Regions from separate parts of the Arthrobacter sp. K5 genome, predicted to be linked through region 2. Evidence: predicted binding sites of a transcription regulator. Region 2 holds the regulator's gene; the other holds the start of a gene.
What was found. Region 2 encodes LexA, which represses DNA repair genes until DNA is damaged. Its sites were predicted from a motif close to TCGAACANNTGTTCGA; they were not measured.
Positions count from the first base shown of each region.

Region 1: the regulator LexA is predicted to act here: its motif matches at 5,626-5,641, upstream of ABRP34_RS02130 (DUF222 domain-containing protein).

Region 1 is NZ_CP159279.1:496,712-511,952, forward strand. It holds gene ABRP34_RS02105 (glycogen debranching N-terminal domain-containing protein) at 1-565, opposite strand, end outside; gene ABRP34_RS02110 (MFS transporter) at 760-2,001, shown strand; gene ggt (gamma-glutamyltransferase) at 2,069-3,895, shown strand; gene ABRP34_RS02120 (hypothetical protein) at 3,944-4,567, opposite strand; gene ABRP34_RS02125 (hypothetical protein) at 4,735-5,466, shown strand; gene ABRP34_RS02130 (DUF222 domain-containing protein) at 5,705-7,294, shown strand; gene hrpB (ATP-dependent helicase HrpB) at 7,392-10,175, shown strand; gene ABRP34_RS02140 (glycosyltransferase family 4 protein) at 10,193-11,224, opposite strand; gene ABRP34_RS02145 (glycogen debranching N-terminal domain-containing protein) at 11,310-13,439, opposite strand; gene ABRP34_RS02150 (elongation factor G-like protein EF-G2) at 13,690-15,241, shown strand, end outside.
Region 2 is NZ_CP159279.1:4,837,939-4,853,179, forward strand. It holds gene ABRP34_RS22010 (DMT family transporter) at 1-99, shown strand, start outside; gene dapF (diaminopimelate epimerase) at 96-1,040, shown strand; gene ABRP34_RS22020 (methyltransferase) at 1,021-1,635, opposite strand; gene hflX (GTPase HflX) at 2,019-3,596, shown strand; gene ABRP34_RS22030 (ATP-dependent DNA helicase) at 3,589-5,649, shown strand; gene lexA (transcriptional repressor LexA) at 5,759-6,505, opposite strand; gene ABRP34_RS22040 (LysM peptidoglycan-binding domain-containing protein) at 6,968-7,318, shown strand; gene ABRP34_RS22045 (histidinol-phosphate transaminase) at 7,385-8,503, shown strand; gene hisB (imidazoleglycerol-phosphate dehydratase HisB) at 8,563-9,189, shown strand; gene hisH (imidazole glycerol phosphate synthase subunit HisH) at 9,186-9,923, shown strand; gene ABRP34_RS22060 (hypothetical protein) at 9,924-10,082, shown strand; gene priA (bifunctional 1-(5-phosphoribosyl)-5-((5-phosphoribosylamino)methylideneamino)imidazole-4-carboxamide isomerase/phosphoribosylanthranilate isomerase PriA) at 10,158-10,904, shown strand; partial or broken gene ABRP34_RS22070 (SseB family protein) at 10,966-11,825, shown strand; partial or broken gene ABRP34_RS22075 (MFS transporter) at 11,884-13,181, shown strand; gene ABRP34_RS22080 (DUF1844 domain-containing protein) at 13,303-13,689, opposite strand; gene infC (translation initiation factor IF-3) at 14,071-15,120, shown strand; gene rpmI (50S ribosomal protein L35) at 15,237-15,241, shown strand, end outside.

The sequences.
Region 1 (15,241 bases), 570 kb from region 2:
TCCGGAAAGTAAGGGAATCGGCGGTGACCTCGGCGCCGGCTGCATCGACGACGACGCTCTTGACGAGGTCCTGCCAGCCGGCACTAATCACCAGGGAATCGTCCTCTGGCCGGCGGGATTCTTCCCAGCGCCGCTGGACACGGGCCTCTTTCACCTCAAAGAGATCCGCGAAGTCCGACTCCACGTTGAGGGAAACGACGCATTCGGTCTCCTTCGCGGAATAGTTCCGGATGGTGATCTCCTCGCGGATTCCTGCACCGACCTCCCGCAGGCGCTCCACGATCAGGGGGCTGTCCGCGTACCCGTCGGAGCGGGGAACCCGGCCAATGAACAGCGCCCGGTAAGGCTCCTTGGTTTCTGCCGTCAGCGCCTCCAGTGGCAGGCCGTTCACGGACAGGTTCCAGCGGGACACGATGCGGGTGTCCTCATGAAAAACCCCGTGCGGGTGCTCCGGATGGATGTCCCCGTTCGCCGAGGAGATACAGAAGGACGAACCTTCCACCAAGGTGACCGTGTCCGACCCCACAGGACCGGCAGCCGTATCAGCGTTCCAGCCAGCAGCCATGCCCGCCTCCTTCGACGGCTCAGCATGAGGCGGCGCTGTGCGGACCGGAGCCGCACTGCCGTTCGCCGCCTACTCCGTTGGGCATGACGCTACGCTCGAACGCCTCCCGATAAAAGGGTCTCTGGCGGCCTCCGGTGAAGACGACGAGAATGGGTTTCGTGCCCCAACTTCGCGCCGGGACGGACAGCGAGGCGATGAACCCGGCGGCCCGCAAGGTGCAGCGCATCTACCTGACGCTGACACTCGGCAATACCCTTGCGGCTTCGTTCATCTGGGGCATCAACACGCTCTTCCTGTTGGACGCCGGGCTCAGCAACCTCGAAGCCTTTGCCGCGAATGCCTTCTTCACCGCCGGCATGGTTCTCTTCGAGGTGCCCACCGGTGTGGTGGCAGACGGCTGGGGGCGCCGCGTTTCCTTCCTGCTCGGCACCGCCACCCTGGCCGTCTCGACACTCCTCTACTACCTGCTGTGGCAGCTTTCCGCGGCGTTCTGGGCGTGGGCAGTCGTATCCGTGCTGCTCGGCCTGGGCTTCACCTTCTTCTCCGGCGCCGTGGAGGCCTGGCTCGTGGACGCGCTGCACTTCTCCGGTTACGACGGCGCGCTGGAAACGGTGCTGGGGCGCGGCCAGATGATCTCCGGCACCGCCATGCTCATCGGGTCGGTCGCGGGCGGCGCCATCGCCCAGGCCACCGACCTCGGCGTGCCGTTCCTGCTGCGCGTGGGCGTGCTGCTGGCCATGTTCGGGGTGGCCCTGTGGCTCATGCACGACGTCGGCTTCACCCCCGAGCACTCGGCGCGTCCCCTTCAGGCGACGCGCGCCGTCCTGGCTGCCTCCATCGAGAACGGCCTGAAGAACCCGCCCGTCCGCTACGTGATGCTGGCCGCCCCGTTCACTGCCGGCGTCGGAATCTACGTCTTCTACGCCCTGCAGCCGTTCCTGCTTGAGCTGTTCGGCGACCGCGGCGCCTACGGCATCGCGGGCCTGGCAGCGGCCATCGTGGCCGGGGCCGAGGTCCTCGGCGGCTGGCTGGCGCCGCGCTTCCGGCGCCTGGTCCGCAAACGCACCACGGTGCTGATCCTCAGCGGCGCCGTGAGTGCAGTGATCCTGGTGGCGCTCGGGTTCACCCGTGAGTTCTGGGTGGCCCTGGTACTTCTGGCGGTGTGGGCGCTGGTGGCCGAGGTGGGGACCCCGGTGGGGCAGGCCTACCTCAACGACATGATCGACTCCAGGCAGCGGGCCACGGTGCTCAGCTTCGCCTCGCTCACAGGTTCGAGCGGCGGTGTGGTGGTGCAGCCGTTGCTGGGCCGGGCAGCCGATGTTTACGGCTACTCGGCGTCGCTGGCCGTCAGCGGCGTGATCCAGCTGGCCGCGGTGCCGTTCCTGTACGCCAGCCGCCGCCAGCGCGCCGCTGCCGATGAAGCACACGGCCGTTGAGTGTCCTTCCCCGGCGGAGTAGCGTGACAGTACCGTCAACCCGTATAACACCCACCCCGGAGCGACCATGCCAAACCTGAGAAGCCGAGTAGCCGCCGTCACCACGGCCCTGGCCTTGAGCGTGACGGCGGGGTCCGTCACCACTCCCGCTTTTGCTGACCAGCGGGAGACCAAAAAGACCGCCACGGCCACGGGATACGGCGGCGCCGTCAGCACCGTGGACCCCGAGGCCTCCGCAGCGGCCATCGACATCCTCCGCCGGGGAGGCAACGCGGCGGACGCCGCCGTCGCCGCCGCGGCCACCCTCGGGGTGACCGAGCCGTACAGCGCCGGAGTGGGCGGCGGCGGGTACTTCGTCTTCTACAGCGCACACAGCGGGCATGTGAGCACCATCGACGGCCGTGAAACGGCGCCGGCGGCCATGCCGCACGATGCCTTCATCGATCCGAAGACCGGAAAGCCTTACAACTTCACGCCCGAGCTCGTCACCAGCGGCGTATCGGTGGGCGTGCCCGGCACCCCGGCCACCTGGGAGCGCGCGCTTGACCGGTGGGGAACCAAAGACCTGGATGACGTCCTCGAGCCGGCCATCGACGTCGCGGACCGCGGCTTCGTGGTGGACGGCACCTTCCGCCAGCAGACACTCGATAACAAGCTCCGCTTTGCGGCGTTCACTTCCACCAGCAAGCTCTTTCTGCCCGGCGGTGACGCGCCCGCCGTCGGCAGTATTTTCAGGAACCCGGACCTCGCGGCAACCTACCGGCTGTTGGCGGACAAGGGCACCCGCGCCTTCTACCACGGCGCGCTAGCCAAGGAGATAGCGTCAACCGTCCAGGCCCCGCCGAAGACCAAGACCACCAAGCTGCCCGTCCCGGCCGGCCACCTGACCACAGCGGACCTCGCCCAGTACCGCGCCCTGAACCAGTCGCCCACCCACGTCGAATACCGCGGCCTGGACGTCTACGGCATGGCACCGTCGAGCAGCGGCGGCACCACGGTGGGCGAGGCGCTGAACATCCTTGAGCCGTTCGACCTCGCCGGGATGTCCACGCCCAGCGCGCTGCATCACTACCTCGAAGCCAGCGCTCTCGCCTTTGCGGACCGCGGCAAGTATGTGGGCGACCCCGCCTTCGTCGACGTTCCCACCGACGCACTCACGGACCCGCTGTTCGGCAAGGAACGCTCGTGCGAGATCAACCCGAAGCTGGCGGCAGTGAAGCCCGTCGCGCCGGGTGACGTGGCAAATTACGACGGCGGGTGCCCAGCACCCGCGGCCGCCCCCGCCAGCGAGAAGGACACCGAGAACATCTCCACCACCAACCTGACGGTCGCCGACAAGTGGGGCAACGTCGTCGAATACACCCTCACCATCGAACAGACCGGTGGATCGGGCATTGTGGTTCCCGGCCGCGGATTCCTGCTGAACAACGAGCTGACCGACTTCTCCACGGTGTACGACCCGAAGGACCCGAACCGGATTGAGCCCGGCAAGCGGCCGCGGTCCTCGATGTCGCCGACGATCATCCTCGAGGACGGCGATCCGTTCCTCGCCCTCGGCTCGCCCGGCGGCTCGACGATCATCACCACCGTCCTGCAGACCATCCTGAACAGGGTGGACCTGGGGATGAACATCTCTGATGCCATCGCGGCTCCGCGGGCGGCGCAGCGGAATTCGGCCAAGGTCACGGCCGAGCCCGGGTTCATCGCGCTTTACGAAAAGCCGCTGATGCCGTTCGGCCACGTGTTCACCCCGTCCGGCGACGCGTTCACCTCGGCAGCAGAGATCGGGGCGGCCACCGCCATCGAGTTCAAGTCGGGCGGGCGCATGGTCGCCGCCGCCGAGCCGGTCAGGCGCGGGGGAGGCTCCGCCATGGTGGTCAAACCCGCGAGGTGAGTCCCGCCGTCGTGCTTTGGAAAGCCAGCCGTCACGGAAGGCGAACCGCTACGGAATGCCGTCGGCCGGTCCCGGCAGCAGCTGCCGGTTCCTGATCTGCGAAGGTCCGAACTCCACCGTGAGCGGACGGATTTCCCAGGAGCCGCTGCGTTCCCGTGGACGGCCTTCCCATGAGGGGCCCTGCGACTTTGGCTTGCCTACAGCAACGTGGGGGCGCCACCGCGGATATCTGAAGCCCAGGGCGCGGGAGCTGAGGATGAAGTCATCGGGGTTGTCCACCAGCAGGTCGTCCAGCAACTCATGGAGGGCCTGGACGAGCCCGACCTGGAAATCCCTCACGTGCTGGGGCACCTCCACCTCGAGGCCGGAAACCCGGCCGCCGCCGAACAGAACGAGCCGCTCGGCCGTTCCGGAGAAGCCCTCCAGCACGGGCAGGCCGCGCAGCCAGTCCGCGGTCTTGACGGCGGCCGCGGCCGGGTCAGTGGCGCCCTTGGTCCAGTCGGCAACGTCGGCGGCGAAGTCCTCCAGGATGCCGATGTGGAGCAGGGTCATGTGAAGGCCCTGCGGCCTGCGCAGCCCGTCCGCGTAGGCAGCGAGCTGTTCGTAGTCAGCGGGTTTGGCGCCGACGCTGAGGACCGGAACCTCCACCGTGATGCGCGGAAGCCTCAGCATCCGGACCTCCTTTGCCCTGGCCGCCGTCGGAATTCTTGCCTCTCGGTCATGCAATTATGCGCCACATAGGGTGCCCCAAGGTTTTCCCAACCTCCGGAGCCGATCATGGCCCGGGGTGCAAGCTGGATGGCTACGGAGACCAAACCGAACAACAGTGAGGACATGCCATGGGCGAGCTACGGAAACTCGGCACGATCGGAAGCCTTGGGCTGCTGCTGTCGGGCAGCCTGATTTTCGGTTCATCACAGGCCGCACTGGCGGCCACCTGCCGTCCCGGAACGGCAGTCCCGGTGAGCAACCTCGGGGGCAAGGTGCTGACCTCCACAACTTTTGAAGGCAATACCATCGCGCCGTTCGTGGCCACCCGGTCAGGCAACGGAATTGTGGCCGTGGCCAGCCCCAGGGCCCACACCGGCACGTGTTCGGTCCGGTTGCGGGCGACCGATACCGTCGGGTCCGTGGCGAACATGGGGTACGGCCTCGAGGCCGGCACGAAGAGGGCCAGCGCCGAAGCCTGGGTCAACATCGTGTCGGGCGGACTCCGCGGGAACAACGTTCCCTACGTGCGGTTCTTCTCCGGCGGCACGCGCATCGCCGACGTCTTCCGCGACAATGCCACGGGCACGCCCTGGCTGCGGACCACCAACCCCAACGGGACGTTCTCCTACACCAAGCTCCTGGCCCGGAACATGACCCTGAATACCTGGCACCATGTGCAGATGCAGGTCCGGGCCGAAGGCGACAAGTCCTCCATTGAGATCTGGCTCGACGGCGCCCGGGTGTACTCCAATAACCGGCTTGTCCTCGGAGCCACGAGCCTGAGCAAGGTTCAGTTCGGAGCCGAGCACCCGCGCCAGATGGGCGACAGCTACATCGACGACGTCGTGGTCCGGAGGTAGCGGGATTCCCAAGCTCCTGCACGGCCTGCTTTCCTAGGCCGTGCAGGTCAGGACGTGGGCTTTGCGTTTTCTCTAAGTGCCCAAGTAGGTGGCAGATCAGGGCGTTCTGAGCGCTGGGTACGCCCTGATGTGCTACCGGGTTTTCGTTCTCAAGAAGTCTAAAAAATCTTTTCGGTCCGATCCGTATATTGTGCATTTTCGACCCTTTATTGTCATAGCCCCCTGTCATGCTGTGGGTATGGATGCGAAGGCAGCGGTGCAGACGGTGAAGGGCATCGGGTCCTCTGTTGCTGTGCTGGCTGTTTTTGTCCATGAGGCGGCCGGCGCCGTGGCGGGTTCCGTGTCGGTGACCGGTTCTGGGGGTTTGACCGTTGCTGATCCGTTGCGGGATGAGGCGGATGCGTGGCTGGATGTGCTGGCCGGGACGGCCAGGCTAGAGGCCAGGGTGGCTGCGTTGAAGGTCCAGGCCGCGGCTGGTTTCGCTGCTGCCGCGGCGGCTTTGGCGGCTCCTGATGCGTCTGTCTCGGAGCGGGACGCGCTGGAGATGTCGGTGACCGCCGAGGTCGCGTGCGCGCTGACCGTGAGCGAAGGAGCGGCGGCACGCTTTCTAGAAGAGTCCGCCAGGCTGAGCACGGATCTGCCGCTGACCCTTGCCGCGCTCGGAGCGGGAACGCTGTCGTGGCAGCACGGGCGGATCATGTGTGACGAGACCGAGGGTCTGTCGCCGGAAGCGGCGGCGGCGTTTGAGGCGCATTTCCTGGACCCGGACGCACCAAACCCGGCACGGGGTTGCGCGGCGGGGGAGCTGACCCCGGCAAGGTTCCGGGCCAAGGCCCGGTATTGGCGGGAACGGCACCATCCGGTCAGCATTGAAAAACGGCACCACAAGTGTGTGACGGACCGGCGGCTGGAGTATGCCCCGGACCGGGACGGCATGGCCTGGCTCTCGGCGTACCTGCCCGCGGACCAGGCGGCCGGGATCTGGGACCGCACCACCGCCGCCGCCCGCACCCTGCAGGGACCTGCCGAAACACGGACCCTCCCCCAACTGCGCGCGGACGTGGCCGCCGCATGGCTGCTCGGCCCGGGCCAGCGTCTTCACCGCATGCCCGCAGGCTCTGCGCCGGCAGGATCCGTCCCGCCCGGTAAGGTGCCTTCCCCCAGGGCCCAGGTGCTGGTCACGGTGCCGGTGTTCTCGCTGCTCGGCCTGACCGAGGAACCAGCCACACTCGACGGGTACGGGCCGATCCCCCCGTCGATGGCCCGCCGGCTCGTCGCCGACGGCGCTGCGTCGTTCCTGAGAGTGCTCACCGATCCGAGGGACGGAGCACCACTGGAGATCGGACGCACCAGCTACCGGCTCACGAAGCCGATGCGCCAGTGGCTGCGGCTTAGGGACGCGCGGTGCACGTTCCCGGGCTGCAACAACCACTCCCTGGACAACGACGCCGACCACATCCTCGCCTGGGCCGACGGCGGGACCACCGGCGTCACCAACCTCGGCCAGCCCTGCCCCAAACACCACAGACTCAAACACGCCACAGCGTGGAGACCGGTCGGCGTGACCCGTGAGAGCCCGCCCGGCTGGATCTCACCCACCGGACGGTCCTACCCAGCGGAACAACAAGACTGGGAACCACCCACCTGGCCGGAACCGCCGCCCGGCCAGGAATGGCAGGGGCTGCCGGACTGGTTTGACCAGGATCCCGAACCTCCGGAATCTCCCGACGACCTAGACGGAGTTGGGAGCCAGATTGCTTTCGACGGCGTTGAACCACCGCTGCCAGTGGATCCATGGCCATACTGGTCGTCATCCACAGCAGCCTAGGAAGCCGTCTGCCCCGAAAGTTCGTCCGCCGTCAGGCATGCCCCGGTCCAAGCCTGTCCGTGTCCGGTCCCATGCCTGCCACCGGCACAATGGAAGGGTGACTTCCGCACCCCGCCCGCACGATGCCCCAATCGACGCCCCAATCGACGCCCTGGGCCGTTCCGCCCCGTTCGATCTGCAGGCCATCGGCTCCGGGCTGGTCTTCGCGGAGTCGCTCGGGGAGCTGGCCGGGGTGTTGCGTGGGCAGGGCGCCGACGGAGCCGCGGTGGTCCAGGCCCCGCCCGGCACTGGCAAGACGACCTTGGTTCCCCCGCTGGTTGCAAACTTGGCACAGGCTGCCGCAGGCGACCGCAAGCCGCGCATCGTGGTGACCCAGCCCCGCCGGGTGGCCGCGCGCTCGGCCGCACGGCGCCTCGCTGACCTCGACGCGACGAAGCTGGGGGACAGGGTGGGCTACACCGTCCGCGGTGAACGCCAGGCGGGCCCGGCCACCCTCATCGAGTTTGTGACGCCGGGCATCCTGCTGCGCCGCCTGCTGGCCGATCCCGGTCTGGAGGACACGGCCGCCGTCATCCTTGATGAGGTGCACGAGCGCGGCCTGGAAACCGATCTGCTGCTGGGCCTGCTCGCCGAGGTGCGCCAGCTGCGCGGCGACCTCATGCTTGTCGCCATGTCCGCGACCCTGGACGCGCCGCGGTTCGCTGCGCTGCTCGGCACGGACCCCGGCGGGGAACAAACCCAGGGGGCCGACGGCGGCGGGCCTGCTCCCGTCGTCGACTGCCCCTCCGCTCTTCACCCGTTGGAAACGGCCTGGACGCCCGCGCCGGTGGCGCGGCTGGACGGACGCGGAGTGACGCGCCTCTTCCTCGATCATGTGGCCGAAACCGCCGCCGTGTCATATGCCGATGCCCTCGCCGCCGACCCCCGCATCGACGCCCTGGTGTTCCTGCCGGGCGCGTGGGAGGTGTCGCATGTGGCCGGCCGGCTGCGCGCCCGGGTGGGTCCCGGCGTCGAAATCCTGGAGCTGCACGGCCAGGTCAGCCCCGCGGCCCAGGACCGCGCCGTGTCCGGCCGCAAGCCCGGGGATCCCGCCCGGATCATTGTGTCCACGGGGCTCGCCGAATCGTCGCTGACAGTGCCCGGCGTCCGGCTGGTGGTCGACGCCGGGCTCTCCCGCGAACCCCGCCGCGACGCCGGCCGCGGCATGACCGGCCTGGTCACCGTCTCCTGCTCCCGGGCCTCTGCGGAACAGCGCGCCGGACGTGCGGCCCGGCAAGGGCGGGGGAAGGTGATCCGCTGCTATGACCAGAAGACCCTCGGCGCAGCGCCGGCGCACCAAACGCCCGAGATCGCCGTGTCCGACCTGACGGGCGCAGCCCTGATCCTCGCGTGCTGGGGCTCGCCCGGCGGCCGCGGGCTTGCCCTTCCTGACGCCCCGCCGCAGGCTGCCATGGGCGACGCCGTCGAGGTGCTGCGCGAACTTGGTGCCGTGGGGGAGGATGGCCTCGCCACGGACTTGGGCAAGGCCCTGGCACGCATTCCCGCCGACCCCCGCCTGGGACGCGCCCTCCTGGTCGGTTCGGCGCTGCTGGGTGGAGCGAATGCCGGCCGCACAGGGTCTGGGACTACTGGGAACGCGACTGCGGCTAACGGGGCTGCGCGTAACAGGCTGGCGGCGGAGGTGGTTGCCGCCGTCGCCGGGGACCAGCGCGCCACCGGGGCCGACCTGCCCCGGCTGGTGTCGGCCCTCCGCTCCGGCAAGGATCCCGCCTCCAGGCGGTGGGCCGATGAGGCACGACGGCTGGACACCCTGGCGCGCCAGACGGGGTCCGGCGTCGGGTTTTCCTCCGTCGATATGCCAGTGCTCGACGTGCCGGCGGGAACCGCGGAGCAGATCGGTCTGGTCGTCGCCCTGGCGTTCCCGGACCGGGTGGCCCGCCGCGTCCCCGGAGACGGGCCGGAACGCTATCTGCTGACCTCCGGCACGCGGGCCGGACTTCCCGCTGGCAGTCCGCTTGCCGGACACGAGTGGCTGGCGGTGGCCGAAGTTGCGCGGGCGGACGGGCGGGACGCCGCCGGGACGGGCGCGGTGATCCGTTCTGCCGCGCCGCTGACGGCTGGCACAGCCGAGGGGGCCGCGGCGCACCTGCTGCTCGACTCGGTGGAGGCAACGTTTGGCCAGGGCCGTGTGACGGCCCGCAGGGAGCGGCGCCTTGGCGCCATCTCCCTCTCCTCCACGCCGGTGCGGGCGTCGGCAGGTGCCGGCCGTGCCGCCGTCGCCCGGGCGTTGGAGGATCAGGGGCTGGGAACCATCGGATGGTCGACGGCGGCGGATGCGCTGCGCCGCCGTCTCGCCCTGCTGCACCGGGAACTGGGGGACCCCTGGCCGGACATGTCCGAGCCTGCTTTGCTGTCCCGGCTCGACGACTGGCTTGGTCCGGAGCTGGAGGCGCTGGCCGGAGGGGCTGCGACCTCCGGCATTGACCTGGCGGACCCGCTGCGGCGGCTGCTGCCGTGGCCCGACGCCGCCCGGCTGGGCGAGCTCGCGCCGGAGTTTCTGGAGGTGCCCAGCGGTTCCCGCGTCAGGATTGACTATCCGGCGGCCGGGGACGACGGCGGCAGGCCGGTGGTCGCCGTCAAGCTACAGGAATGCTTTGGCTGGGACCGGACGCCGCTGCTCGCCGGCGGCCGGGTGGCGGTGCAGTTCCATCTGCTGTCGCCGGCCCGGCGGCCGCTGGCCGTCACCGACGATCTTGCCTCCTTCTGGTCCGGCCCCTACGCACAGGTCCGAGCGGAGATGCGGGGCCGCTATCCCAAGCACCCCTGGCCGGAGGACCCCTGGACCGCGACGGCGACCGCGCGGACCAATACGCGGAAGTGATTACCGCGTGGATGTGATTACCGCGTGGAAGCCACGCCGGTCAGGCGTGAGTAGAGGGCCAGATGGGCTTCGACCATCCGCTCGGTGCTGAAACGGTCTTCGGCCTGGGCGCGCACTGACCTGCGGTCCAGGGTCCCAGCGCGCAGCAGCAGCCCAGCCAGGTCCTCCAGCGACGAGGCCAAGTAGCCGCTGACGCCGTCGTCAACGATTTCCGGCGCCGACCCCATCGGCGTGGCCACCACCGGTGTGCCTGTAGCCATCGCTTCGATCATCACCAGCCCGAACGGCTCCATCCACTGGATGGGATTGAGCAAGGCGGTGGCTTCACCGAGCAGTTTGTACTTCTCTGCGCCGCCCACCTCGCCCAGGAACTCCACGTCCGGGCCCTGCAGCGGCTTTACAACATCGCGGTAGTACTGCATTTCAGCCGGTTCCCGCATCTTCGCCGCGATCCGGAGCGGAACCCCGGCCAACTGCGCCACCCTGATGGCCTCCACCACGCCCTTGTCGGGGCACATCCGGCCAAGGAAACACGCATAGCCGCCCTGCCCGTGCCCCACCGGAACCGCGTCCACCTCCATGCCGTGGGGGATGATGGCAGCGACCCGGTCTGCGAGCACGCTGCTGACCTGGCTTTTGGAGATGGCGATCAGGGTTGTGTCCCGGGCTGCCGCGCCATAGACGGCGGCGAACGAGGGGCTCAGGTCGCTGTGAATCGTGGTGACCACCGGCAGCCCATCGGGGCGGCCCCGGTAGAGCGGGCCGGCGAGGGTGTGGTCATGGACCAGGTCCACCATGCCGTCCATCCCGGCGTAGGCGCTGATCACGTGGCTGAGTTCCGAGGAGGTGAATCCCACGAGGTCGGGTTCGGAGGAGTGCATCCCGGGCAGCCGTTCCACCGGGCAGGTGCTGTCTGCCGCGGCAGCGAGCAGCACCTCATGACCGGCTCTGGAAAACCCCCTGGCCAGGGCGTCGACCACCAGTTCGATGCCTCCGTATCCCGCCGGAGGAATCGGATACCAGGGCCCCGCAATTAAACCGATACGCATCCGCAGCTCCCGTGTTGTCCGGATGTTCTGAGACCGTCTTAACTACTGAGACCATTTAGTTGTATGTGGGACTACGCGTCCGCTCTTAGGGTGCCATCAAACGCTCCAGCGGCGGCCGCGGCTTGTTCAGCAGGGTCAGGCCCTGGCTTAGGCCGTCAATGGACCCTTCGGTGCCGGCGGCGTGCACGGTGATCCGGGACGGGCCCATCTGGACGTGGTCCGCCCGGAAGCTGCCGAACTCAGCCGGAAGTACCGGGGCGAGGCAGACCTCCTCGCGGGGAAGCAGGGGATCGAAGCGCAGGAGGACCCGCATCAGATGCACCGGCGCAGCTGAGGCCCAGGCCTGCGGCGAGCAGGACGTGGGGAAGGGGACGGGGTCGGGGAATTCGTCCCGGGAAAACCCGCAGAAGAGCTCCGGCAGCCGCCCGTCGAACTTTTCCGCGGCGTCAAAGAGGCCGGTGGCAATGCGCGTGGCCTCCTCGATGAAGCCGTACCGCATCAGCCCGCCCGCTATCAGGGCCGTATCGTGCGGCCACACCGACCCGTTGTGGTAGCTGACCGGGTTGTAGGCGCCCATGTCCGCGGCGAGCGTCCGGATTCCCCAACCCGTGAACATCTCCGGCGACATCAGCCGTTCGGCCACCAGAGCCGCCTTGTCGGCGTCGACGATGGCTGACCACAGGCAGTGCCCCATGTTGGAGGTGCAGGCATCCACGGGACGCTTGTCCTTGTCCAGGGCTACGGCAAAGTACCCCTTCCGGGGAAGCCAGAATTTCTCGTTGAACTCGGCCTTGATGTCGGCCGCCCGTCGGTTCCACTTGGACGCGGTCTCCTCGTCGCCCAGCTGCTGGGCGAGCAGGGCACGTCCCAGGTAGGCGCCGTAGACGTAGCCCTGCACCTCACACAGTGCTATGGGTGCCTCCGCCATCCGTCCGTCGGCGAAGTTGATGCCGTCCCAGGAATCCTTCCAGCCCTGGTTCAGCAGACCGTGCTCGTTGGCGCGCTGGTATTCCACGAACCCGTCGCCGTCGCGGTCGCCATAGTGCTGCACCCAGTCCAGGGCCCGGTCCGCATGGGGCAGGAGCGAGTCCAGCAGGTCGCCCGCCAGCCCCCAGCGTCCCAGTTCCGCCAGCAGTGCCACGAACAGCGGAGTTGCATCGGCGGTGCCGTAGTACGCCTGGCTGCCACCGAGTGCCAGCCCGGCGGTGACGCCCAGCCTCACCTCGTGGAGGATCCTGCCCGGTTCCTCCTCGGTGTCCGGATCAACCTTCTCTCCCTGCAGTGAGGCGAGGGTCTGAAGGGTCCCTGCCGCCAGCTTCGGGTCCACCGCGAGCGCCATGTAGGAGGACAGGATGGAATCCCTGCCGAACAGCGCCATGAACCACGGGGCGCCGGCGGCGACGGCGGCCCGCTCGGGGTGGTCGGGGTCGAAGATCCGGAGGGCACCCAGGTCCTCCTGGCTGCGGGTCAGGACCTTTTCCACGTTCTTGTCCGTCACGGTGAGCCGGGGAACATGTTCCTCCCAGGCGGCGTAGCGCTGTGCGCCCACGTGCTGAGCCGTCTCGTGCGTGAAGGGCTGTTCCGGACCGGCACCGTCAACCAGGGGCGTGGTGAATACGGTGGCCGTCCAGTTACCGCGGGGAGCCAACACGGCGTCGAACGTCAGGGCGTCCTCGGTGACCCCGGCACCGGGGGCGCTGATGACCACGCCCCGGTGGATTCCGTTGCGTATGGCGTCAATCTGCAGGGCGTCGGGCCGGACCTTTCGGCTGTGCTCGGCCGACGGCACCACCTTTCCGCCCTTGACGTCGAACAGGTCGCTCAGGTCCGCGTCCACCCTGATCTGGATCCGGCAGGTCCGCGGCTGTTCCGAATAGTTGTGCACCTTGATGTCGTCACGCAGGCCGGGTCCGACCTGCCGGCTGTGCTCCACCACCAGCGGGCTTTCCACCGCACCGTTGGCCCCGCGGGGCCTGCCGACGAACACTGCCCGGTAGGGTTCCCGGGTCTGGCCGGACAGCGGTTCCAGCGGAACGCCATCGACCGTCAGCTGCCAGCAGGAGAGAATCCGGGTGTCCTGGTAGAAGGCGCCCTGCGGCTGGCCGGGAAACACGTCCCCGCTCTCGGCGGAGATGCAGAAGGAGGAGCCCTCCACCACGGTCACAGCTGTCAGGCCGGATGATCCTGCACCGATGTTTTCATTCCACGCACTCATCGACCGCTCCCTGGTGACTAGTCGGATGGCATGGGCCGGCCCGTGCGGCCACGTTATCCATCGTCCCCCTACCTGGATGAGGCCGCAACGGGTTATTGCCCGCCGGCGGTGACGGCTCCGGAAAGCCGCGCCGCCGCGCCGTCGGACTGGCGTCCAGCACCCGGACCCCTTGCTGATCAGCAGCTTTGGGTGTCGAATCTTCTTACCAAGGCCGCTTGGCGGCTCACGACTAGCACGCCGGGAGATGGTCATGTCGGTAAAGGGCACTAATGGCCGGGGCAAGGGTCCGGGCCGCGGCAGTTCCGATCTCCGGCGGGCGGACGCGTCGGCCGGAGCACCGGTGGACAGGCCGGAGGGCATACGCAACGTCGCACTGGTGGGACACTCCGGGGCCGGCAAGACCATGCTGCTCGAGGCACTGCTCGCAGCCACCGGGACCATCCCGCGGATGGGCTCCATCGTTGACGGCAACACGGTCAGCGATGCGGAACCGTCCGAGATCCACCAGCAGCGCTCCGTGGTCCTGTCCGTGGCGCCGCTGATTTACGACGGCGTCAAGGTGAACCTGCTGGACACACCGGGCTACGGGGATTTCACCGGCGAGCTGCGCGCCGGGCTGCGCGCTGCGGACGCGGTACTGTTCGTGGTGTCGGCCGTGGACGGCGTCGACGCCGCCACCACCGCCCTGTGGGCGGAGTGCGCCCAGTTGGATACGCCCCGGGCAGTGGTGATCAGCCGGCTCGATCACCCGAGGGCCAATTTCGACGCCGCCCTGGCCGCCTGCCAGCAAGCCTTTGGCCAGTCGGTGGTGCCGGCCTACCTCCCGGTCCGCACGAACGGCAGGGTCACGGGACTGCTCGGGCTGCTGTCCGGGCAGGTCTCGGAGTACGACGGCGAGTCCCCGGAGCCCGCGGTCCGTGAGGCGAGTGTTGATGAGCTCGCCGCCGCGGAGTCCGAGCGCGGCGCGCTGATCGAAGGCATCATCTCCGAAAGCGAGGACGAGTCGCTGATGGACCGCTACCTTGGGGGCGAGGACATCGACGCCGACGTCCTGGTGGGCGACCTCGAAACGGCTGTGGCGCGTGGATCGTTCTTTCCCGTCCTGGCGACGTCGGCTGAGAAGGGTCTGGGGATCACGGAGCTGCTGGACATGCTGACCCGGGCGTTTCCGACACCCCTTGAGCGTGCCGTGCCGGACGTGACTGACCTTGCCGGCCAACCGGCCGGGCCGCTTTCCTGCGACCCCGACGGACCGCTGGCCGGTGAGGTGGTGCGCACCACCATGGATCCGTTCCTGGGACGCGTCTGCCTGGTGCGTGTCTTTTCCGGCACGCTGCGCGAGGATTCCGCAGTGCACGTCAGCGGCCGCGGCCTGGCCGAACGCGGGCACGAGGACCATGACAGCGATGAGCGCCTCACCCACCTGTACTCCCCAATGGGGGCAAGCCTGCGGCCTGTCCCGTACTCTGTGGCTGGCGACATCTGCGCCATCACCAAGCTGGGCAGCGCGGAAACGGGCGATACCGTGTCAGCCAAGGATGCCCCGCTGCTGATCACGGCCTGGGATATGCCCGAACCGCTCATGCCGGTAGCCGTCGAGGCCGCCACCCGCAGCGACGAGGACGCCCTCGCCAAGAGCCTGGGCAAGGTGGCCGCCGGTGACCCGACCCTCCGGGTGGAACGCAACTCCGAAACCCACCAGCTCATCCTGTGGTGCATGGGCGAGGCGCACGGCGAGGTGATCCTGGACCGGCTGCGGGACCAGGGGGTGAAGCTGCAGACCGTGCCGGTGGTGACGCCGC
Region 2 (15,241 bases):
GTGATCGCCGGCATCCTCCTGACCAGCGCCCGCGGTCCGAGAGGCGGAGCCAAGCCGTTTTTCTGCCGCCGCCGGCGGGCGGGTAACCTTGAACCATGAATGAAACCCTTGCAGAAACAGCCCGGCCCGCCGCCACCACACTGAGCGGACTGCGCTTCTCCAAGGGCCATGGAACAGGCAACGATTTCGTCCTGGTCGCTGACCCCGAGGGCGTGCACGCCATCTCAGCCGAGCAGGTCGCCCAGCTGTGCGACCGCCACCGCGGTATCGGCGGCGACGGACTAATCCGCGCCGTGCCGTCCCGGCTCCTGGACGAGGGCCGGCAGGTACTTGCCGAAAACCCCGACGCCGAATGGTTCATGGACTACCGCAATGGTGACGGTTCCCTGTCGGAAATGTGCGGCAACGGCGTCCGGGTGTTCGTCCACTTCCTCCTGGCCGAAGGCCTCGCTGAACTGCCTGCGGGCGGCTCGCTGACCATCGGCACCCGCGGGGGAGTCAAGACCATTGTCCGCACCGGCGACGGCTACGCCGTCGACATGGGTCCCTGGGAGTTCATCTTCCCCGACGACGCTGCGGCCCGCGCCATGGATTCGCTCGTCAGCGCCGACGGACTCGAGGTGGCGAGGCCGGCGCTGTCCGTCAGCATGGGCAACCCCCACACGGTCGTCGCCCTGGCCGAGCTGTCCGAGCTCCAGGACACACGGCTCTTCACAGCACCCCACGTCGACCCCACTCCCGCCAACGGCACCAACGTCGAATTCGTTGTCCCGGCCGAGCCGCTGGTGCACGACGGCGTGGGCACCGTGACCATGCGGGTCCACGAACGCGGCGTCGGCGAAACGCAGTCCTGCGGTACCGGAGCGTGTGCTGCGGCGGTGGCCATCCGGCACTGGGCCGGGCAGGGCGCCCCGGACGCCTGGCAGGTGAAGGTGCCCGGCGGCGTCGTGGGCGTGAAGTTCTTCACCGTCGCCGGCGGCCGCGAGCATGTCGAACTGAGCGGCCCGGCAACGATCGTTGCTAGCGGGACGCTTTCCTGACCCGCAGGATCCTGAACGACTTGGACGAGCTTTCCCGGGTTACCGTGAAGGATTCGTCAAGCGCCTCCGCCAGCCAGCGCTGAAGCGAATCCGAGCCCAGGTTCTTCTGCACCACCAGCCAGGCCGAACCGCCGGGCGCCAGCCTCGGCAGCCACAGCATCAGGAGTGAGTGCAGCTCGTCCTTGCCGATCCTGATCGGCGGATTGGACCAGATGGTGTCGAAGCGGAGTTCCGGATCCACGTCCTGCGGCTTGCTGGCCGCGACGTTGCCCAGCCCCAGCAGTTCGGCGTTCCCGTTCGTGAGCGCGATGCAGCGTTCATTGACGTCCACCGCGTAGACCTGCGCGTGCGGTGCCCGCAGTGCCATGGTCAGGGCGATGGGTCCCCAGCCACAGCCGATGTCGAGCAGGTTTCCCTGCGGGGCAGGAGCCGGAACCTCGGCCAGCAGGACCGCCGTCCCCTTGTCGATTCCATCCGGGCTGAAGATGCCCGATGACGTCTGCAGCTTCCGCGTTTCACCGGCCAGTTCCACCGTGAGGGGCTTGCGGGTGAACGGCCCCGCAGGTGAGGCGCTGAAATAGTGGGCAGACTCCATAACTGGCCAGATTAGTGGTCCGCCCCGGCTGATGGGAAACCGGCCGGGTGCGAAAGCGGGTACCGGTGTTCTGCTATCCTTGAACGCATGTTCCTGATTTTTGAGTAGCCGGCTTTCTATGCCCGCGGCCTTCAGCCGCCGGTACCGGCCCGGGGCCTCCCTCCGATGCGATGCAGGTAGACCGCCTTCCGCCGGAGCGCGCAGCGTGAAACGCGGCGCAGCCCAACAGCACTCGATCAGTCCACTTCCCGCCGGCCCAGCCCGTCCGCTGCCGGCATGTCAGGAGCACCTCCATGACCCCTCGCAGTCAGCCCAGCGCGAATACCGCTGCCAAGGGCGGCAATCAGCACTATTCTGAAGATGCAGAACCTTCAAAGGAGACCATGACCAATCAGCAAAATTCCGGATCCGAGCCAGCCGCCCAGGACATGAGTCCCGAGGAGATCCAGGCTGTCATCGACCGGATTCTCGCCAAGGACGTCCCGGCCAGGAACGCATCGGCAGCCGACGGCGGCAGCGCCGACAGCAAGGGTGTCCTGGGCAAGGCACAGGCCATCTCGCAGCTCGCCGAAGAGCACAGCACGTTCGACGGCGACCAGCAGGACCTCGAGGAACGCCGGGCACTGCGACGCACGGCCGGGCTGTCCACCGAACTCGAGGACGTAACCGAGGTCGAATACCGGCAGCTGCGACTGGAACGCGTTGTTCTCGCCGGCCTCTGGAGCGAGGGCACGCTGGCTGACGCCGAAAACTCGCTGCGCGAACTCGCCGCGCTGGCGGAAACAGCCGGCTCGGAAGTCCTCGACGGACTGGTCCAGCGCCGTGCCAAGCCGGACCCCGGCACGTTCCTCGGAGCGGGCAAGGCTTTGGAGCTCAAGGATGTCGTGATGTCCACCGGCGCGGACACCGTTGTGGTGGACGCCGAACTTGCTCCGTCCCAGCGGCGCGGCCTTGAAGACATCGTCAAGGTGAAGGTCATCGACCGCACTGCCCTGATCCTGGACATCTTCGCCCAGCACGCCAAGAGCCGCGAAGGCAAGGCGCAGGTGGAGCTGGCACAGCTCGAGTACCTCCTCCCGCGCCTCCGCGGCTGGGGTGAATCCATGTCCCGCCAGGCCGGTGGCCAGGTGGGCGGCGCAGGCGCCGGCATGGGCTCGCGCGGTCCCGGTGAAACCAAGATCGAACTGGACCGGCGCAGGATCCGTACCCGGATGGCCAAGCTGCGGCGCGAAATCGCCGCGATGAAGCCGGCACGGGAGACCAAACGGGCCAACCGCCGTCGTAATGAAGTCCCGTCAGTGGCCATTGCCGGATATACCAACGCCGGGAAGTCCTCGCTGCTGAACCGCCTCACGGACGCCGGCGTCCTGGTGGAGAACGCCCTGTTCGCCACACTGGACCCCACCGTCCGCAAGGCCGAGACCTCGGATGGGGTTGGCTACACCCTGGCCGACACCGTGGGCTTCGTCCGGTCCCTTCCCACCCAGCTGGTGGAGGCCTTCCGCTCCACCCTGGAGGAAGTGGCGGACGCGGACCTGATCCTGCACGTCGTGGACGTGTCCCACCCGGACCCGGAAGGCCAGATCGCTGCCGTGCGCTCGGTGTTCGCCGAGGTGGACGCCCGCAAGGTGCCCGAGATCATCGTCCTGAACAAAGCGGACGCCGCCGACCCGTTTGTGGTGGAGCGGCTCAAGCAGCGCGAACCGCGGCACGTGGTGGTTTCGGCACGCACGGGGGAGGGCATTGCCGAGCTGCTCAAGGCCATCAGCGAGTCCATCCCGCGGCCGAACGTCAAGATGCAGCTGCTCGTCCCGTACCACCGGGGCGATCTGATCAGCAAGCTCCATGACTCCGACGCGGAGATCCTGAGCCTGGATCACGAAGAGGGCGGCACCCGCGCCGTGGTCATGGTCCGGGAAGGCCTCGCGGCTGAACTGGAATCCTTCAGCACCGATGACTGACGGGGCGGCAGCCGCCGGTGCCGCGGCCACGGCCGGCGAGCAGCGTGTTCTTGACCTGCTCGACCGTGCCGTGGCGGGCATGGGCGGCCAAAGCCGCAGCGGCCAGCACGAGATGGCCAGGCAGGTGGCACGCGCAATAGAAACGGGCGACCACCTGCTGGTGCAGGCCGGCACCGGAACCGGCAAGTCGCTGGCTTACCTGGTTCCCCTCATTGCACATTCCCTGGAGAGCAACAAGCCTGCCCTCGTGTCCACTGCCACCCTCGCTCTGCAGACGCAGATCGTGGGCAGGGACTTACCCCGGCTCCTGGAAAGCCTCAAACCGGCACTCGACCGGCCTGTGAAGATTGCGCTGGTCAAGGGCCGCGCCAACTATGTCTGCAGGCACAAGCTCGAAGGCGGCTTTCCCTCCGAGGAACCCTCGGAGGGCCAGCTCTTCTCACTGGGCGAGGACACCAGCGTCCCGCACTTCGCCGCGGCGGTGGGCGGTCCGTCGTCGCAGCTCGGCAAGGAGGTGGTCCGGCTCCGCGAATGGGCGGAGCAGACCACCACGGGCGACCGTGACGAGCTGCTTCCCGGCGTCACGGACCGGGCCTGGCGGCAGGTGTCAGTCACGTCCATGGAATGCCTCGGCTCGCAGAAGTGCCCCCTCGCCGAAGAGTGCTTCAGTGAGCTTGCCCGCCATAACGCCACGGAAGCCGACGTCGTGGTGACCAACCACGCCATGCTGGCCGTCAGCGCCTTCGAAGGCCTGGCGGTGCTGCCGGAGTATGACGTTGTGGTGGTGGATGAGGCCCACGAACTCCAGGACCGGGTAACCGGCGCGGTTTCGGGGCAGCTGTCGGTGGCCATGGTCCACGCCGCAGCGTCCGGCGCCCGCAAGCACACCGGCATTACCGTTGACGCGCTCAACACAGCGGCCGCCAACCTTGAGGTGGCTCTCGCCGGCGTTCCCAGCGGCCTGCTGCCCAACGGCCTGAACGACGAGCAGCTGGACTGTGTGGACCAGCTTCGTGAGGCGTGCCGGGCGGCGCTGTCGGATTCCAAGGGGGACAGCAATACAACGGCCGACGGCGGGCGGCAGCTCGCGCGCTCCCGCCTGCTGGTGATTCTGGAGCTTTGCGAACGGCTCATCGCCGCCCGGGAAAACCGCGAGGTGGTCTGGTTCTCCCGGAATAGCACGTTCGATCCCCAGCAGGGCTACTCTGCGCCGGACGAGTCTGCCCCGGCGCTGGTCAACATCGCCCCGCTGAGCGTCGCAGGCCGGCTTCGGGAAGGCCTGTTCGCCGGGCATACGGTGGTGCTGACATCGGCCACCCTTGCCATCGGCTCTGCCTTCGAACCCGCGGCCGGCGGGTTGGGCCTGGTCGGGGAGGGCGCGCCGAGCTGGACCGGCGTCGACGTGGGGTCGCCTTTCGACTACCCCAGGCAGGGCATCCTCTATGTAGCGGGCCACCTGCCGAAACCGGGCCGTGGCACGTCCCCTGAGGCGCTGGACGAACTCGAGTCCCTCATCCGTGCCTCCGGCGGGGGAGCGCTTTGTCTGTTCTCCTCGCGGCGGGCGGCCGAGGAAGCTGCGGACGCCCTGCGCACGCGGCTGGATGTCAGCATTCTCTGCCAGGGTGAATCCACCATGACGGCACTGGTGAAGCAGTTCGCTGACGAGCCCGATACCTGCCTGTTCGGCACGATGTCACTGTGGCAGGGGGTCGACGTGCCGGGCGGGTCCTGCCGCCTGGTGGTCATTGACAGGATTCCCTTCCCGCGGCCGGATGATCCCCTGATGACCGCGCGGTCCCGGGCCGTTGCACAGGCCGGCGGCAACGGCTTCATGTCTGTCTCCGCCACGCACGCGGCCATCCGGCTTGCCCAGGGGGCAGGACGGCTCATTCGGTCCACGAATGACAAGGGCGTGGTGGCGGTGCTGGACTCCAGGCTTTCCACGGAACGCTACGGCGGGTTCCTGCGGGCCGCGCTGCCGCCGTTCTGGCCAACGACCGACCGGAAGACCGCCGTCGCGGCACTGGAAAGACTCGCCGGCGCACAGGCCTAAGGAAGCCCCGGGCTGATGCTGCCCGGGGCCCAAGGCTCCCTGAAGGACATTCCCGCTCCCTGATGGACGTTTCCGGGGACGAAGCCCGCGGTGGCCTCCGGCCCGGCGGCTACAGCGAGCGGAGTACGGAAACCACCTTGCCCATGACAACGGCGTGGTCGCCGAGGATGGGTTCGTACTGCGTGTTCTGCGGCAGCAGCCACGTGTGGCCGTCGCGCTGCCGGAAAGTCTTGACCGTGGCTTCATCGTCGAGCAGCGCCGCAACGATGTCGCCGTTGACGGCGTCGCTCTGCCGCCGGACCACCACCCAGTCCCCGTCGCAGATGGCGGCGTCGACCATGGAATCGCCTGCGACCCTGAGCATGAAAAGCTCGCCGTGGCCCACCAGTTGGCGGGGCAGCGGCATCAGTTCCTCAACCATCTGGTCCGCGAGGATGGGGCCGCCGGCGGCGATCCGGCCGACCAGCGGAACCATTGCGGTATCCATTGCGCTGGGCAATTCGGACACGGAAGCGCCTGCCGTGCCCAGGGCCGGGGCTTTGTCCGCGCCGCCGGATTTCGGCGCCCCCGCGTCCAGGGTGAGCGGCATCAGGACCTCCATGGCGCGCGGACGCTTGGGGTCACGCCGAAGGTAGCCAAGCTTTTCCAGCTGCGAGAGCTGATGGGTCACGCTGGACAGGCTGGCCAGCCCGACGGTGTCGCCGATTTCCCGCATCGACGGCGGGTAGCCGTTCTCGTTGACCGAACGCTGGATGGTTTCCAGGATCTTCTTCTGGCGGAGTGTTAGTCCCTTGGGGGTCCGCTGAGACCGCGGGCTGCGCTGGGGAGCCTTGCCGTCAGAGGCCTGTGCTGCCATGTTCGCCAACGCCTTTCCGTTCCTCCCGGACGCGGTAGCTGCAGTGGCCGGGAACTTCCGGCCTGAAAAATGTCAGACCCTGCTGATCAACTGCAGATGTGGTTGTTCTGTGATTTCCAACGTAGGCCAGCCATAGGGCTTTTTCAAACATTTGTTCTAGCGAGTCTCGACTTAATTCGGTGATAGGTGCTAAAACTGGAAAAAGCAAAGTTCGAACATGTGTTCTAGTGAGGACGGTTTCTCAGCCCGGTGTTCGAACTGTCTGTTCGAACGCGAGGCAGTACAACTTGGTCCAGGAGGGCTCACGCCATGTCAGCTTCATCAGCAGTCTCAGCTTCACCAGCAATGTCGGCTTCACCAGCAGTCCCGCCGCACTCCCAGCCCGGCGCAGTCTTTCGGCCGCGTGCGGTGCCTCAGCCCCGTGCGGTGACTGAGCTGCGTGCGGCGCCCCAGTCGCTTGCCGTGCCCCAGTCCTGTGCAGTGTCCCGGCCAGGCAGGCCGCCACGCCTGCGCCTCACCCGCCGCGGCCGGATCGTCCTCATCGGACTGCCGCTTGTTCTTCTTGCCGCCCTGATCTTGTCTTTGACGGGGCTGTTGAACTCGCCGGCCAAGGCTGCGGACACCGCCAGTGGCCTGACCGTCACGCCCACCGTTTCTGTCACCGTGCAGCCCGGTGAATCGCTCTGGGCCATCGCCGGAAAAGTCGACCCCGACCGCGACCCCCGGGACGTGATTGTGGACATCGTCCAGCTCAACGACCTTCAGGCAGGGAAGGTCATGCCCGGCCAGCAGCTGTTCGTGCCGAACAAATAAGCCGTTGCCGTACGCTGGAACCGTCACAGTTTCCGGCCAGCCCTTCGGGTTACTTAAACTGTCTAGGTGACTGACCAGCTTGAGCGACTGAACCGACTGCCCCTGCGGACTAACCTGAGGGGGCTGTCCCCTTACGGCGCCCCGCAGCTTGACGTTCCGATCCTGCTCAACGTCAATGAGAACACGCATGGCGTGCCCGCCGACGTACGGGCGGCCATCACCGCGGCCGTCAGCGAGGCAGCCACCGGACTCAACCGGTACCCCGACCGCGAATTCACCGAGCTCCGGGAAGCCCTGGCGGAGTACCTCGGCCACGGGCTCAGCGCGGACAACCTCTGGGCAGCGAACGGCTCCAACGAGGTCCTCCAGCAGATCCTCCAGGCCTTCGGCGGGCCGGGCCGTTCGCTCCTGAGCTTCCCGCCGACGTACTCCATGTACCCGCTCCTCGCCAGCGGAACCGACACCGCCTACATCGCAGGCAAGCGTGCCGACGACTATGGCCTCAGCGCCGAGTCGGCCGCGAGCCAGGTGCGCGAACTCCAGCCCAACATCGTGTTCCTGTGTTCACCCAACAATCCCACCGGTACCGGCCTGGGCCTGGACGTGGTGGAAGCCGTCTACGAGGCGGGCGAGGCCAGCCAGGCCATCGTCGTCGTGGACGAGGCCTACCACGAGTTTGCGCACGACGGCACGCCCAGCGCCCTGACCCTGCTGCCCGGCCGGGAGCGGCTCATCGTCTCCCGGACCATGAGCAAGGCGTTCGCTCTTGCCGGCGCCCGCCTCGGTTACATGGCCGCGGCGCCGGAGGTGACCGACGCCCTGCGACTGGTGCGCCTGCCGTACCACCTGTCCGCCGTCACGCAGGCAACCGCCCTCGCGGCCCTGCAGCACCGCGAGGCGCTTATGGCGGATGTCGAGGACATCAAGCGCCAGCGCGACCGGATTGTCGCGGAGCTGACACGGATGGGGCTGCGGCCCGCGGCGTCCGACTCCAACTACGTCTTCTTCGGCGGGCTGGAGAACCCCCATGAGGTCTGGCAGGAACTGCTGGACGCGGGGGTGCTTGTGCGGGACGTCGGCATCGCCGGGCACCTTCGGGTCACCGCCGGCACTGAGACGGAAACCACAGCCTTCCTGGAAGCCCTCGAAAGCATCCTGGCCCGGCAGGCCGCACTTCCGGCCTAAACTTGAACATGGACCAGGTCAGGTCCGCCCCCATCCTTCGTCAAAGGACATCTATCACCATGAGCGACACCGGAATCAAGGCTGCCGAGGCACGGACTGCACGCATGGAGCGCGCCACCAGCGAATCTTCCGTGCTGGTGGAGATCAACCTCGACGGCACCGGCGTGTCGGACATCAGCACGTCGGTCCCGTTCTACGACCACATGCTGACGGCGCTGTGCAAGCACTCACTCATCGACATGACCGTCAAGGCTACCGGCGACACCCACATTGACGTCCACCACACCGTTGAGGACGTTGCCATCACGTTCGGCGAGGTGCTGCGCACGGCTCTGGGCAACAAGGCCGGGATCCGCCGCTTCGGTGAGGCCACCGTGCCGCTGGACGAGGCCCTGGCGCACGCGGTCGTCGACGTCTCCGGCCGGCCCTACCTGGTGCACGGCGGCGAGCCCTCCGGGCAGGAGTACCACCTGATCGGCGGCCACTTCACGGGCTCGCTGACCCGGCACGTCTTCGAGGCCATCACGCTGCACGCCGGCATCTGCCTGCACATGAACGTCATCGCCGGCCGCGACCCGCACCACATCGTGGAAGCCCAGTTCAAGGCATTCGCGCGGGCCCTCCGTGCAGCCGTCGAGCCGGATCCCCGCGTCGAAGGCATTCCGTCCACCAAGGGAGCACTGTGACCGGCAAAGTACTGCGCGAGGGCGCGATCATCGATCCGTCGGCCACGCTGAAGCCGGCTTCCCCGGAGGGCAAGCCCACCGTCACCGTCCTCGACTACGGCTCCGGCAACGTCCGTTCCGCCGTGCGTGCCCTGGAACGTGCCGGTGCCGAGGTCATCCTGAGTTCCAAGCCCGAGGACGTGCTGAACGCCGACGGGCTGGTCGTTCCCGGTGTCGGCGCCTTCGAAACGGTCATGCGCGAGCTCAAGGCCGTTGACGGCATCCGGATGATCGGCCGCCGTGTGGCCGGCGGACGTCCGGTCCTCGGCATCTGTGTCGGCCTGCAGGTACTCTTCGAGGCCGGCGTCGAACACGGGACCGAAGCCGAAGGCATGGGGGAGTGGCCCGGCAAGGTGGAGCTCCTCCCTGCCGAGGTGGTGCCGCACATGGGGTGGAACACCGTCAAGGTTCCGGAAGGCTCCAGGCTTTTCGATGGCGTTGAAGCTGAGCGGTTCTACTTCGTGCACTCCTATGGCGTCCAGAACTGGGACTTCGAGGTGATCCAGCCCCGGATGGCGCCGCCCCTGGTCACGTGGTCCGAGCACGGTGCCCCCTTCATCGCCGCCGTGGAGAACGGCCCCCTCTGCGCCACCCAGTTCCACCCGGAGAAATCCGGTGACGCTGGCGCGCGGCTGCTCAAGAACTGGGTCGACGGGCTCCGCGGGCAGCCTTCCCGGCAGGCGGCGGACGCCTAAATGTGGTCCATTCTCCTGACGGGACTGGCCGGTCTCCTGGTGGGCGGTGGCCTGTCCTTCGGGCAGCAGCACAAGCCGCTCTGGATCCAGATCGGTTTCTACGTACTGGCCGCCATGTCGCTGCTGGCCGCCTACCTGCTGACCCTTCCCGGCAAATAACCAACTAACCCGCCGTGTGCGCCGCAGAAGCCGCCGCGCACGGGAACCAGCGCCTACAAGAACTGAGGACCCCTGATGACCAGCCAAAACGAGCTGCCGGTACTTGAACTGCTTCCCGCCGTCGACGTCGTAAACGGCCAGGCGGTCCGCCTGGTCCAGGGCGAGGCCGGCAGCGAGACGAGCTACGGAACGCCGCTGGAGGCGGCGCTCAACTGGCAGCAGCAGGGCGCGGAATGGGTTCACCTGGTGGATCTGGACGCTGCCTTCGGACGCGGCTCAAACGCGGACCTGCTGCGCGAAGTGGTTGGCCGGCTGGACATCAAGGTCGAGCTTTCCGGCGGGCTCCGGGACGATGAATCCCTGGAAAAGGCGCTGGACCTGGGCGTCGCCCGGGTGAACCTTGGCACCGCCGCCTTGGAGAACCCGGACTGGACCGCGCGGGCCATCGACCGCTTCGGTGACCGGATCGCCGTCGGGCTGGACGTCCGCGGAACCACTCTCGCCGGCCGCGGCTGGACCAAGGAAGGCGGGGACCTGTGGGACGTGCTGGGCCGCCTCGAAGAGGCCGGCTGCGCACGCTACGTTGTTACCGACGTGACGAAGGACGGCACGCTGCAGGGACCGAACGTTGAACTCCTGCGGCAGATGGTGGAAAAGACCGGCAAGCCCGTGGTGGCGTCGGGCGGTATTTCCAGCCTTGATGACTTGAAGGTCCTGCGCTCCCTGGTGCCGCTCGGCGTCGAAGGCGCCATCGTGGGCAAGGCCCTGTACGCCGGCGCCTTCACGCTGCCCGAGGCCCTCGACGTCGCCGGCCGCCGCTAGGGGTATCGCCGTGACCGAGCACCACCCCAACTCCGCGGACGGCGGCGGACCGGGCGCGCACCTGCCGCCGGCACGCCGGCTGCCCGGTCACATCGAGGCCGCCCTCGCCGGGGCAGGTGGCGCCACCGATTCGGCGGGACAGCCCTGGGCCGGACGCAGCCTCGCCGGTGACGACGCCAAGATCCACAACTTCGAGGACGACGACGGCACGGCCGACGCCGGCTACCTCACCGCAGTCTCTGCTCTTGTTGCCGGCGACGGCGACGAGGCCGCGGTGGTTGCCTCGCTCGCCACCGCCCGTGTCTTTGTCCCCGTGGTGGCACAGCTGGCGGAGGAAGCCGAGGGCGCGCATGGCGTGCACGCCGACAAGCAGGCCGACATGGCGCTGGTGACGCTCAAGGCACCCGACGGCCGCCTCGCCATGCCCGTGTTCACCTCGGCGGCAGCCCTGGCGGCGTGGCACCCGGAGGCGCGGCCCGTGGCCGTTTACGCCGCGAGGGCAGCCCTGTCGGCCGTCTCCGAAGGCGCCGAGCTGCTGGTCGTGGACCCCGGCTCGGAAGTGACCTTCGTGGTCCGGCGCCCCGGTGTCTGGGCCCTCGCACAGCAGCGGCAATGGGTGCCGGCCTACGTGGACGCCGAGCTGGCCGCGGTGCTGCGGGCCGGAGCGGACGGCAAACCCGCAGTCCGTGGATTCGAGGTCCTGCCCGGCGGGGAGTGGCCACCACCACGGCCTCAGGCCGCCGCGTCGATGGCGGCGGAGCCGGACCGGAACTGCGTGTGGTGCTCTATCTGGAGGACGGACTTGATGCAGCCGCGGTCCAGGCCCTCGTTGCCGGCCTCCAGGCCGAGTGGAGCCGGAATGTATTGTTTGGTGAGCGCGTTGATTCGATCGAAGTCAAGCTAAGGCGCGCCGCGCAGTAGCCGAGGGCCCGGTGGGTCCGTTCCGGTGCTGTCCGGCGGCGGAACTGAGGACCCACCTGTGAATTTCAGCCTGTACCGCGAACTGCTGGCCGTTCGGCCCATCCGCAGGCTCCTGGCAGTCGGCATGATTGCCCGCATTCCCCATTCGGCGGCGGGCGTCCTGCTGACGCTGCACATCGTCCTGACCCTCGGCGAGGGCTATGCGGCCGCGGGAACGGCAGCGGCCGTGATGACCATCGGGATCGCGCTTGGCGCACCTTGGCGCGGCCGCCGGGTGGATACGGCGGGCCTGCGGACGGCCCTGATACCTTCCGTGATTTCGGAAACCGTCATCTGGTCCGTCGTGCCGCACGTCTCCTACCAGTGGCTGCTGCCCCTCGTATTTGTCGGCGGCCTGCTGACCCTCCCCATTTTCAGTGTGGTGCGGCAGTCCCTGGGGGTTCTGGCCGACGGCGACCAGCGCAGGACCGCGTTCGCGCTGGACGCGGTCAGCACCGAGCTGGTGTTCATGATCGGCCCGGCAGCAGGTGCTGTGGTGGCCACGAGCGGCCATTCCGTGCTGGGGCTGACCGCCGTCGGTGTCTCGACGTCCCTGGCCGGACTATTCCTGATGTGGTTCAACCCGCCCACCCGCAGTGCTGTCCGCAACGAATCCTGTGAGGTGGACGAGCAGGAAGCCGCGGAGGTAGCCGTTGTGGCCGCCGCCCCGCACACCTGCAGGAGGCTGCGGCTGAGCTCGGTCCCGCGGCTGCGGGCAGCAGGCGGCGGGCAGCCCTGAAGGGCCGGGTGGCACACAGCTTCGGCTGGTTCACCGCAGCGGTGGCCGCGGTCTTCGCAGTCGCAGCCGGCGCCGGCATGGTGCTCAGCGGCACCGATGTGGGAATCGTGGCTGCCCTGGAGACCGGCGGCCGCCAGGGCGAGATCGGCGTTGTGTTCCTCTTCTGGTGCGCGGCCTCGGTGGCCGGCGGTCTTGTTTACGGGGCCATGCACCGGCCTGTTTCACCGGTACTCCTGCTGCTGGGAATGGCTGCCCTGACCATTCCGATGGGCTTTGCCACCGACACACTGACCCTCAGCCTGCTGTCGCTGCTTCCGGGGCTCCTCTGTGCTCCGGTCCTTTCGGCCGCTTCCGAGAAGGTGGCCGAACTGGTCGACGAGGCCAGGCGGGGAGAGGCCATGGGCTGGTACGGGTCCGCCCTGACCGCGGGTGTTGCACTGGGGGCTCCGCTGGCCGGAGTTTTCATCGACAGCATTGGCGCGGCGGGAGGCTTCGTGTCCGTCGGGGTGGCAGGGGTGCTGCTTTGCGTCGTCGGGCTTGTTCTGCAGCAGCGGCGCCGCCGCGCCGCCACATCCTGACGGTACCGGCTTTCGTTGGGCTGTTCGGTCGAAAGGGCTCCCGCGGGACATGCCCCCAGGCAGCCAGAACGGCGGCGGGCCGGCCCTGAAGAGCCGGCCCGCCGCCGTCGAAGTTCAATCGTTAGTTCACTGCACCGGTGAATTTCTCACCGGGACCCTTGCCCGGGGGATCCGGAATGATGGACTCTTCGCGGAAGGCGAGCTGGAGGGAGCGCAGTCCGTCGCGCAACGGACCGGCATGCTGCGAGCCGATCTCCGGGGCGGCTGCCGTCACCAGGCCGGCGAGGGCGGTGATGAGCTTGCGGGCCTCGTCCAGGTCCTTCAGCTCGGCGGCGTTCTCCTCAGCGGCCAGGCCAAGCTTCACGGCGGAGGCACTCATAAGGTGCACGGCCGCTGTGGTGATGACCTCGATCGCCGGAACTTCGGAGATGTCGCGGATCTGCTGCGTGACGTCATCCCCGGCACCGGGCGCCTGGTAGACGTGTGAATTGCTGTCTGGAGTGCTCATACTGGTAAGCTTGTCACAGACCGACTGGATGTCGTTATTTTGCCGTGTATGAGACCCACTGCCGCGAATGTGCGGTAAGCGGGTATCTTTCTGTAGAATTGATACTCAGTTTGCAAGCGGAGTTCTCTCCCACCCGCGTCAGCCGTTTTCCCTGGAAGGTTCAGGGCAGCAAGGTTGCCGGGTAACGGTCGGGCGGTTCACCGGGCATGTGCCGGGTGAAGTACGTGCAGTCCCTGCGGGGGAGCACATCCGATCTTCGAGGCCTTCGATTGCTCCGGCAATTGGGGGCCTTCTCTATTTTGCCGGTGGAACACCCATTACAAACACAGGAGCTTTAACATTAGCGAGCCAAGAATCAATGAGCGTATCCGCGTCCCTGAGGTGCGGCTGGTCGGCCCTGCCGGCGAACAGGTAGGGATCGTCCGTATCGAGGATGCCCTGCGTCTGGCTGCCGAGTCCGACCTGGATCTCGTTGAAGTTGCACCGCAGGCCAAGCCTCCGGTGTGCAAGCTGATGGACTTCGGCAAGTACAAGTACGAAGCCGCAGTCAAGGCCCGTGAGGCCCGGAAGAACCAGACCAACACGGTCCTGAAGGAAATCCGGTTCCGCCTGAAGATCGACACCCACGACTACGAGACCAAGCGCGGCCACGCCCTGCGGTTCCTCGGAGCCGGGGACAAGGTCAAGGCCATGATCCAGTTCCGCGGCCGTGAGCAGCAGCGTCCCGAAATGGGCCTGCGCCTCCTTCAGCGTTTCGCTGAGGACGTGGCTGAAGTTGGTGTCGTGGAGTCAAGCCCGCGCATCGACGGCCGCAACATGGTCATGGTTATCGGTCCGCTGAAGAACAAGGCCGAGGCCAAGGCCGAAGCCCGCCGTGCTACGCAGCGCGCCGAGGCCAAGGCCCAGAACGAAGCCAAGGCAGCCGGCCGTGTCGACACCTCAGGTGACGATCAGGCACCGCTGACGCAGTCGCTTGCCGACCTTCTGCCGGAAGGCTTCCAGGTTTCTGCGGAGGCAGCGGCCGCTCCGGAAGCAGCCGTGGAAGCGCCTGCGGCTCCCGTTGAAGAAGCTCCAGCTGCTGAAACACCTGCCGCTGAAGCTCCTGCTGCTGAGGCTCCCAAGGCTGCTGAAGCTCCTGCTGCTGAGGCTGCCGAAGCTCGTGCTGCTGAAGCACCCAAGGCTGCCAAGGTGGCCGAGCCCAAGCGCGAGGCACCCCGGGCCGAAGCGCCGAAGGCTGCGCCTGCTGCGCCGAAGGCCGCTGCGCCTGCTCCCAAGGCGGCAGAGGCCGAAGCGCCTGCCCCGGCAGCGCCGAAGCCTGCGGCTGTTCCTTCCCCGCCCAAGCCGGTGGCCAGGCCCGCTGCGCCGAAGCCGGTGGCACGTCCCGCGGCACCTCGGCCCACACCGAAGCCGGCGGGCAAGAAGACCAACTAGTTCGAAACTGCGGAAGGCATCCCCTTCAGGCAGCCAGCAACCAGCACGCCGTCCCGGGGGCGGCTGCGCGAAAGACTGCAGACATGGTCTGCGGAAACGTTAGGAGATCGGTTCCCATGCC